Regions from separate parts of the Bradyrhizobium brasilense genome, predicted to be linked through region 1. Evidence: riboswitches for the same ligand, from Rfam matches in the RefSeq annotation. Region 1 holds a riboswitch; the other holds the start of a gene.
What was found. A riboswitch is a leader RNA that binds a small molecule or an ion and turns the genes downstream of it on or off. The one in region 1 is predicted to bind glycine.

Region 1 (5,136 bases):
GGATTGATTTCAGCTTTGCGCGCGTCGGCGGGCACATCGAGCCCGGCACCGAACGACGGCGCCATCGGCGGCGTATCGAGGTCGCGCCAATCGTCGATCGCCTGGGCCACCATCTGCGCCGTCGCGGCCGACAGCGTCCAGCCGAGATGACCGTGGCCCGTATTGTAGAACACGCCCGGAATCCGTCCGGCGCGAACCACCGGCATCATGTTCGGCATCATCGGGCGCAGGCCCGCCCATGGCACGACTTTCGACGTATCGATCTCCGGGAAATGATGCCGCACCCAATCCACCAGCGGTTGAATGCGATCGGCGCGAATGTCGCGGTTGAAGCCGTTGAACTCGGCGGTGCCGGCGACGCGGAAGCGGTCGGCGCCGAGCCGGCTGGTGACGATCTTCGCAGCTTCATCGAGCAGGCTGACGGTTGGGGCGGCATTCCGGCTTTGCGGCGCATCGAGCTGCACGGTGATCGAATAGCCCTTCACCGGATAGACATTGACGCGGTCGTTGAGCAGGCTGGCGAAGTGGCGGCTCGCCACGCCGGCGCAAATCACGATCCCGTCCGCCTGCAGCTGCTGGCGTGTCGCGACCGCAGCATCATGTGAAGCAGCTTCGTTCCAGCCGATGCGGAAGCCGTCATCGCCGCGTGCGATCGTGTCGACGTCGGCTTCATGGACAAAGCTCGCGCCACGGCGGATGCAGGCGTCGGCAAGCCCACGCGTGAACTTGTGGATATCGCCGGTCGCGTCCGACGGCGTGAAGAAGCCGCCATAGCAGGCCGTCTGCAGCGCGGGTTCGATGACGCGGATTTCGTCTGATGTCACCGGCCGGCGGTCGAGCCCGCCTTGCTGCAGCAGCGTGTTGACCTTGAGGCCGGCTTCGAAGCCGGCCCTGTCGTGATAGACGTGCAGGATGCCGCGGCGTTCGAGATCGAAGGCGATGTTTTCGCGCTCTGCGATCGAGAACAGATGCTTGCGCGCTTCGATGGCGAGCTTCGTGGTCTCGATGGTGTTGCCGCGATAGCGCGTGATGTGGCCTACGAACTCGCCGATCCAGGAATATTTGTGCCAGCTCGGCTTCGGGTTCATCAGCAGCGGCGCGTCGCTTCTCAGCATCCAGCGCAGCCCCTTGAGGATGGTCGCGGCGCTGTTCCACACCTCGGCGTTGCTGGCGGAGAGTTGTCCGCCATTGGCGAACGAGGTTTCCATCGCGGCGTAGCGATGCCTGTCGAGGACGGTCACCTTGTAGCCGCGTTCAAGCAGGGCATAGGCCGTCGTTATGCCGGTGATGCCGGCGCCGATGATCGCGATGTGTGGCATGATAGTCGTCAGGCTCCCGTGGGTTAGAGTCGCCGAACCACCGGTGAAACCGGCATCGGCGCCCCATCTGTCACGGTACCTGAGAGCTTGATCCGCATCGGGCTGTGGCCAGAAGCGAACTATCCCCTTCGGTGGACGTCATGGCCCTTGATGTGCGGCCATGTTCGTCTCTCTCCAGATCGTCCTGACGATACAGTCCTTTTGCCTGAGAGTTTCCGGGGCGGTTGCTCCGTCGGCGCCAAAGGCAACAACACGAATGTTGTCGCTTCGATCTCTCCCGCATCGTCGCGTTGGACGGCCGGACCGTAGGCGAAGCCTTAAAAATGGACAAGGCTAAATTTCGATCCGGCAGTGCCAACGTGTTGTGCAGTGCAATCGATGTCAGTCCAGCGTCGCCAGCAGTGCCGCCATCAGGCGGCCGCGTTCGGCGAGGCTGTCGACCTCGATGTGCTCGTTGAGCGTATGTGCATCGGCGCCGCGAACGCCGAGGCCGTCGAGCGTGGGGATGCCCATCGCGCCTGTGAAGTTGCCGTCCGAGCCGCCGCCGGCGCTGCCGTGCGGCAGATCGAGACCCATCGCTGCCGCAAGGCGTTTTGCCTTTTCATACAGCGCCATGGTGCCCGCATCCGGCTCCCACACCGGGCGCGTAACGCCGCGCGTCACCTTGAAGGTCACGTCGTTGGTGGTGCCCGACAATGCCAGCATGCGCTCGACGCCACGGTCGAGATCGGCCTGGCGCTTGGCCATGCTGAGCGCTTCGCCGGTGCAGGTCGTCGCGACGCAATTGACCCACTGGCCGCCATGCACGATGCCGACCGAGAAGGTGCAGTCCTCGGTGGTCATGCCGTCGATGGCGATGATCTGCCGCGCCATCTCGCGGATCGCGGAGCGGCCGGAAGACAGCGTTGCGCCGGCATGGCTGGGCTTGCCGGTGGCTTCCAGATTGAAGCGCGCGATCGCGTAGCGGCCGGTGACGACGCCGTTGTTCGGACGGCCGGGCTCCGGCACCAGCACATATTTGTTGCGCGCGGCTTCCGCCTCGATGATGTCGCGCGTCGACGGCGTGCCGACCTCTTCGTCGGGGGTGAACAGCACGGTGATCGGCAGCGGGGTCGTGAAGGAGGCGCGCGCCAATTGCCTGATCGCCTCGATCGACAGGTAGTTGCCGCCCTTCATGTCGAAGATGCCCGGCCCGAAGCACTTGTTGCCTTCGCGCCGCCACTTCAGCTTCTCGATGGTGCCGACGGGGTGAACGGTGTCCAGATGGCCGGCGATCAGGATGCCGGGCTGGCCTTGTTTCGGATGGGGGAAACGGGCGCGGACGCAGCCCGCGAAGCCTTGGCGTCCGGCGATGCGCTCGATCGTCGCACCCATGATCGCCATCTCGCGGGCGGCGAGATCGAGCATGCGTTCGACCGCGGCGGCGTCCCAGGTCGGGCTTTCGCATTCCACCCAGCTGCGCAGGCCCTGCAGCATCATTTCGGAATCAAAGGGGAGATTGGCGGGGTTCATCGTTGTTCTCTCTTGTTGTTCTGACGGCGCCGGCATCGCGCGCGCGTTACGAAAATCTCAGCCGACGATTTTGTAAAGCCAAAATCTGGCGCGCGGCCTCATTCGTTTGTGTACGTCCGATGCGACTTGAAACCGATTGACGCGCTTGGCGCTTGGTGCAAGTCTCGATTTCACAAGCCATACAGCATGTTAGTTCGCCTAAATAACGAACCACATGCATAACGAATAAGCCGGCTTTGACCAGTTACACGTCAGGAGAGATTGCATGTTCCCTATCTCGCGTTGGAAACACCGCACGCTAGCGGCCGCGTTGACGGCGCTCGCGCTGTCGTTCGCGCCGCAGGAATTGTCATTCGCACCGCAGGCGATGGCCGCGGGCAAGACCATCACCGCGGTGATGCACTCGGATCTGCGCGTCATCGATCCGATCATGACCACGGCCTACATCACCCGTGATCATGGCTACATGATCTATGACACGCTGCTGGCGACGGATTCCAATTTCAAGATCCAGCCGCAGATGGCGGACTGGAAGGTTTCCGACGACAAGCTGACCTACACGTTCACGCTGCGCGACGGCCTGAAGTGGCACGACGGCGCGCCGGTCACCGCGGAAGACTGCGTCGCCTCGCTGCAGCGTTGGGGCAAGGTCGACGGCATGGGCCAGAAGCTGATGGACTTCGTCGCGAGCCTGGAGGCGACCGACGCCAAGACCATCACGCTGAAGCTGAAGGAACCCTACGGCCTCGTGCTGGAATCGATCGGCAAGCCGTCGTCGCGCGTGCCGTTCATGATGCCGAAGCGTCTTGCCGAGACGCCGCCGGACAAGCCGATCCCGGAACAGATCGGCTCCGGACCGTTCAAATTCGTGCAGGCGGAATTCCAGCCGGGCGTGAAGGCGGTCTATGAGAAGAACAAGGACTACGTGCCGCGCAAGGAGCCGGCGAGCTGGACCGCGGGCGGCAAGGTCGTCAAGGTCGACCGCGTCGAATGGGTCACGATGGCCGATGCGCAGACCGCGGTGAACGCGTTGCAATCCGGCGACATCGATTTCATGGAGAACCTTCCGTTCGACATGCTGCCGGTGCTCGAAGCCAATCCGGATCTCAAGATCGACGTCCTGAACAAGTTCGGCTTCCAGACCCTCGGACGCATGAACTTCCTCTATCCGCCGTTCGACAATCCGAAGGTGCGCCGGGCTGCGTTCCTGGCGATGAACCAGAAGGACGTGCTCGACGCGCTGGTCGGCAACGCCAAGTACCAGAAGATCTGCGGCGCCTTCTTCGTCTGCGGCACGCCGCTCGAGACCGACGTCGGGGCCGAAACGCTGGTGAAGGGCAACGGACTGGCGGAAGCCAAGAAGGCGCTCGCCGCATCCGGCTATGACGGCACCCCTGTGGTGATCATGGCGCCGGGCGACGTCACGACGTTGAAGGCCCAGCCGGTCGTGGCTGCGCAGCAGTTGCGCGAGGCCGGCTTCAAGGTCGACCTGCAGGCCACCGACTGGCAGACCGTGGTGACCCGCCGCGCCAGCCAGAAGCCGCCGAAGGAAGGCGGTTGGAACATGTTCTTCACCAACTGGGTCGCGGCCGACGTTTCCGATCCGATCGTCAACGCGTCGATCACCGGTCGCGGCAAGAATGGCGGCTGGTTCGGCTGGGCCGAAGACCCGAAGATCGAGGAGCTGCGTGACAAGTTCGCACGCGCCGGCTCGGCTGAGGAAAAGAAGAAGATCGCCACGGAAATCCAGACCGAGGCCTACGATCAGGTGATCTACGTTCCGCTCGGCCAGTACACCATTCCGAGCGCGTGGCGGAAGTCGCTGACCGGCGTGCTCGACGGCCCGGCAACGCCGATCTTCTGGAACATCGACAAGTCCGAGTAAGCTTGCGGCTTGACGCAAAACAAATGGCCGGGACTTGTCCCGGCCATTTTCTTTTCGCGCTGTCGCTTGTCAGGTGTGGCTGTCGCGGAGCTGCTCCAGTCCGTCGCTGAGCGGTGGCCCGCCTTGTGGTGCGTCCTGCGGCGGGGAGGGGCGCTCCTTGCGCCGATCGGGTTGGTCGGTTGCGCGCTGCGCGGATGGATCGTCGTTCGGCATCGTCATGCTCCAATTGCGGCATGACAACGAATACGCAGTGCACGGGTTCCGAACCGGCGACCGCTAATCGCCGTGGCCTGGTCTCATGCTGCTCGGGTTCGACAGGCTCGTGAGCTGTGTCTGTCCGATGCCGGTTCCGTTGATCCAGACCACCGCTCCGGCGGCAAACGCGAGCAGTCCGTACACCATGATCGCGCCGCGGATCCA
Region 2 (5,136 bases), 170 kb from region 1:
CCGAGATGCACGAACAGATCGCCGGCCTTCTTCTGCGTGTCGGTGACGCGGAACTTGACGCCCTCGCCGGTCAGCACGCCGGTGTCGCCGACCTGGCCGCCGGACTCGCCGTAGAACGGGGTCTGGTTCAGCACGATCGCGCCGCTCTCGCCGGCCTTCAGGCTCTCGACCTCGGCGCCGTCCTTGATCAGCGCCGTCACCGCGCCTTCCGCGCTCTCGGTTTCGTAGCCGAGGAATTCGGTCGCGCCGAGCTTCTCGCGCAGCGGGAACCAGATCGCCTCGCTCGCCGCCTCGCCCGAACCTGCCCAGGAGGCACGCGCCTTCACGCGCTGCCGCTCCATCGCGTCGGTGAACGACGCCTGGTCGACGCTGATGCCGCGCGACTTCAGCGCGTCCTGCGTCAGATCGAGCGGGAACCCATAGGTGTCGTACAGCGTGAACGCGGTGTCGCCGTCGAACATGTCGCCCTTCTTGAGGCCGGCGCTCTTCTCGTCGAGGATCGACAGGCCGCGCGCCAGCGTCTTGCGGAAGCGCGTCTCCTCCAGCCGCAGCGTCTCCTCGATCAGCTTCTCCGCACGGACCAGATCCGGATAGGCCTGGCCCATCTCGCGGACCAGCGCCCAGACCAGGCGATGCATCAGCGGCTCGCTCGCGCCCAAGAGCTGTGCATGGCGCATCGCGCGGCGCATGATCCGGCGCAGCACGTAGCCGCGGCCTTCGTTCGACGGCAGCACGCCGTCGGTGATCAGGAACGCGGACGAGCGCAGATGGTCCGCGATCACCCGATACGACCCAACGTTCTGCTCGTTCGGACCGTGCCCGAGGGTAGACGCGGCGGCATCGATCAGATTGCGGAACAGATCGGTCTCGAACACGCTCTCGACGCCCTGCAGGATGCAGGCCATGCGCTCGAGCCCCATGCCGGTGTCGATCGAGGGACGCGGCAGCGCTACGCGCTCCTCCTTCGTCACCTGCTCGTACTGCATGAACACCAGGTTCCAGAATTCGAGGAAGCGATCGCCATCCTCCTCCGGGCTGCCCGGAGGTCCGCCCCAAATGTGCTCGCCGCGGTCGATGAAGATTTCGGAGCACGGACCGCACGGGCCGGTATCGCCCATCGCCCAGAAATTGTCCGAGGTCGGGATGCGGATGATGCGGTCGTCCGAGAAGCCCGCGATCTTTTTCCAGTAGCCGGCCGCCTCGTCGTCGGTGTGGTAGACGGTGACCAGCAGCTTGTCCTTCTTCAGCCCGAAATCCTTGGTGATCAGATTCCAGGCGAGCTCGATCGCGCGCTCCTTGAAGTAATCGCCGAACGAGAAGTTGCCGAGCATCTCGAAGAAGGTGAGATGGCGCGCGGTGTAGCCGACATTGTCGAGGTCGTTATGCTTGCCGCCGGCGCGCACGCACTTCTGCGACGTCGTGGCGCGCTGGTAGCCGCGCTTCTCGACGCCGGTGAAGACGTTCTTGAACTGCACCATGCCGGCATTGGTGAACATCAAGGTCGGGTCGTTGCGCGGAACCAGCGGCGACGAGGCCACGATCTCGTGCCCGTTCTCCTTGAAGAAGTTCAGAAATGTCGACCTGATGTCGTTGACGCTGCTCATGTTCATCCAATCGGAAAAAGGGGCCGGCCAGCCGCAAAAAGGCGTCATTTTCCGGCCGAACGCTTTTAGACATTGCCAGCTGCGGTGTCCAGAAACTGTGCAGGCGGATCATGGGCTTGCCGCGGCAGCACAAAGCCCATTGGATAGTTGCTGCAGCTGCGTTGACAGTCTTGGTGGCGCCGTGTTTTCTACCTACCTATACCTAGTCACGTCGGGAGAGACCGGCCTTACCGCCGGCGCCGAAGGAGCAACCGCCCCGGAAACTCTCAGGCAAAAGGACCGCGTGACGTCTGACATCTGGAAAGAGACGCTGGGGTTCGCCCCGATGCGTCCGCCGACGGGATAATACTCTCAGGCACAGCGACAGATGGGGCTTTCTGCAGGTTTCTCAAGGGGAAATAGGTCCCCGGCGGGAACCGCGAGGGCCCTGTGATGCTTGCGCGCGAAACCTCCCCGCTGAAACAGACCCCGCTGCACGCGCTGCATCTCGCGCGCGGCGCCAAGATGGTGCCGTTCGCCGGCTATGACATGCCGGTGCAATACGCGGCCGGCGTGCTGAAGGAGCACCTGCACACCCGCAAGGAAGCCGGCCTGTTCGATGTGTCGCACATGGGCCAACTCGTACTGAAGGCCAAATCCGGCAAGGTCGCCGACGCCGCGCTCGCACTGGAAAAACTGGTGCCGCAGGACATCGTCGGCATCGCGCCGGGACGGCAGCGCTACGCGCAATTCACCAACAATGACGGCGGCCTGCTCGACGACCTGATGGTGGCGAATTTCGGCGATCACCTGTTCCTCGTGGTCAACGCCGCTTGCAAGGCCGAGGACGAGGCGCATCTGCGCGCGAGTCTCTCCGACGCCTGCGAGATCGTCTCGCTGGCCGACCGCGCGCTGATCGCGCTGCAGGGCCCGAAAGCCGAATCGGCGCTGGCGAAACTTTGTGCAGATGTCGGTTCGACGAAATTCATGGACGCCGGTCCGCGCCGCGTCGGCGACGTCGACTGCTTCGTCTCGCGCTCCGGCTATACCGGCGAGGACGGCTTTGAGATTTCCGTGCCCGCAGACAAGGTGGAAGCCCTGGTCACCGCGCTGCTCGACAATCCCGACGTGTTGCCGATCGGGCTCGGCGCGCGCGACAGCCTGCGGCTCGAAGCCGGGCTCTGCCTCTATGGCCATGACATCGACACCACGACGACGCCGGTCGAAGGCGCGCTGGAATGGTCGGTGCAGAAGGTTCGCCGCAGCGGCGGCGCCCGCGCCGCCGGCTTCCCGGGCGCCGACAAGATTCTCGCGCAGTTCGCAGATGGCGCTGCGCGCCGGCGGGTCGGCCTGAAGCCCGACGGCCGCGCCCCGGTGCGCGAAGGCGCCGCGCTGTTCGCCGATGCCGGCTCGACCGAGCAGATCGGCAAGGTGACCTCGGGCGGCTTCGGCCCGAGCCTCAATGCGCCGGTCGCGATGGGCTATCTGCCTACCGCCCTTTCCGCCGTCGGCACCACCGTTTTCGCCGAAGTGCGCGGCCAGCGGCTCCCGCTGAAGGTCTCCGCCACGCCCTTCGTCCCCAATACCTACAAACGCTAAACGCCAAAGGACCGATCCCCATGACGACGCTGTACACGTCCGACCACGAATGGCTCCGCATCGAGGGCGACGTCGCCACGATCGGCATCACCGACTATGCGCAGTCGCAGCTCGGCGACGTCGTGTTCGTCGAACTGCCCAAGATCGGCCGCAGCCTGAAGAAGGCCGAGGCCGCCGCTGTCGTCGAATCCGTCAAGGCCGCTTCCGACGTCTACGCGCCGATCTCCGGCGAGGTGGTCGAGGTCAACGACGCGCTCGCCGCCGAGCCCGCGCTGGTCAATTCCGACGCCGGCGGCAAGGCCTGGTTCTTCAAGCTGAAGATTGCCGACAAGGGCGAGCTCGGCGGCCTGATGGACGAGGCCGCCTACGCCGCGCACACCGCCTAAAGGATCACCCCGAGGATCACGTCATGAACGCGCCCTTCAAGCCGATCAACGAAGCCGCCACCGATTTCGTCCGCCGCCACATCGGACCGTCGCCGCGCGACGTCAACGCGATGCTGGAGACGGTCGGCGCCACGAGCCTGCAGGCGCTGATGAATGAGACGCTGCCGGCGTCGATCCGGCAGAAGGCGCCGCTCGATCTCGGCCGGGCGCTGAGCGAGACCGAGGCGCTCGCGCATATGAGCGAGCTCGCCGCGCAGAACCAGGTGTTCACTTCGCTGATCGGCCAGGGCTATTCGGGCACCATCCTGCCCGCGGTGATCCAGCGCAACATTCTGGAGAACCCGGCCTGGTACACCGCCTATACGCCGTACCAGCCGGAGATCAGCCAGGGCCGGCTCGAGGCGCTGTTCAACTTCCAGACCATGATCTGCGATCTCACCGGGCTCGACGTCGCCAACGCCTCGCTGCTCGACGAGGCGACCGCCGCGGCGGAAGCGATGGCGCTCGCCGAGCGCCACTCGCAGGTCAAGGCGAAGGTGTTCTTCGTCGACAAGGAGGTGCATCCGCAGACGCTGGCGGTGATGCGCACGCGCGCCGCGCCGCTGGGCTGGGCGCTGGTGGTCGGCGATCCCCTGACCGAGCTCGACAACGCCGACGTGCTCGGCGCGCTGCTGCAATATCCGGGAACGTCGGGCGCGGTTCGCGACCTCAAGCCTGCCATCGCGTCGCTGCGCGCCAAGGGCGCGCTGGCGATCGTCGCGGCGGACCTGCTGTCGCTGACGCTGCTCGCCTCGCCCGGCGAGCTCGGCGCCGACATCGCGATCGGTTCGGCGCAGCGGTTCGGCGTGCCGATGGGGTATGGCGGACCGCACGCCGCCTATATGGCGGTGCGCGACACGCTGAAGCGCTCGCTGCCCGGCCGCATCGTCGGCCTTTCCGTGGATTCGCGTGGGCAGCCCGCCTATCGCCTCGCGCTGCAGACCCGCGAGCAGCATATCCGCCGCGAGAAGGCGACCTCGAACATCTGCACCGCGCAGGTGCTGCTCGCCGTGATCGCCTCGATGTATGCGGTCTATCACGGTCCCGAGGGCCTGACCCATATCGCACGCAGCGTGCATCGTCGCGCCACCGTGCTCGCGGCCGGCCTGCGCAAGCTCGGCTTTGCGCCGACCAGCGAAGCGTTCTTCGATACCGTGACCGTCGAGGCAGGTAGCAAGCAGATCGAGCTCGTCACCCGCGCGCAGGCCGAGCGGATCAATCTGCGGATCGGCGCGACCACGCTCGGCATCGCGCTCGACGAGACCTCGACGCCGGAGACGGTCGAGGCGGTGTGGCGCGTGTTCGGCGGCAAGCTCAGCTATGCCGAGATCGAGGCCGGCGCGCACGAGGCGCTGCCGAAGGAGCTGCGGCGCACCAGCGCCTTCCTCAGCCATCCGGTGTTCAACACGCATCGTTCCGAGACCGAGCTGCTGCGCTACATGCGCAAGCTCAGCGATCGTGACCTCGCGCTCGACCGCGCGATGATCCCGCTCGGCTCCTGCACGATGAAGCTCAACGCCACCACCGAG

Region 2: another riboswitch for glycine. It lies ahead of gcvT (glycine cleavage system aminomethyltransferase GcvT); the one in region 1 lies ahead of QA635_RS17475 (D-amino acid dehydrogenase).

Annotation. Positions count from the first base shown of each region.
Region 1 is NZ_CP121669.1:3,754,042-3,759,177, forward strand. It holds gene QA635_RS17475 (D-amino acid dehydrogenase) at 1-1,319, opposite strand, end outside; glycine riboswitch at 1,385-1,499, opposite strand; glycine riboswitch at 1,503-1,609, opposite strand; gene QA635_RS17480 (M20/M25/M40 family metallo-hydrolase) at 1,701-2,831, opposite strand; gene QA635_RS17485 (ABC transporter substrate-binding protein) at 3,097-4,716, shown strand; gene QA635_RS17490 (hypothetical protein) at 4,993-5,136, opposite strand, start outside.
Region 2 is NZ_CP121669.1:3,586,696-3,591,831, reverse strand. It holds gene alaS (alanine--tRNA ligase) at 1-1,604, opposite strand, end outside; glycine riboswitch at 1,807-1,895, shown strand; gene gcvT (glycine cleavage system aminomethyltransferase GcvT) at 2,037-3,182, shown strand; gene gcvH (glycine cleavage system protein GcvH) at 3,203-3,568, shown strand; gene gcvP (aminomethyl-transferring glycine dehydrogenase) at 3,592-5,136, shown strand, end outside.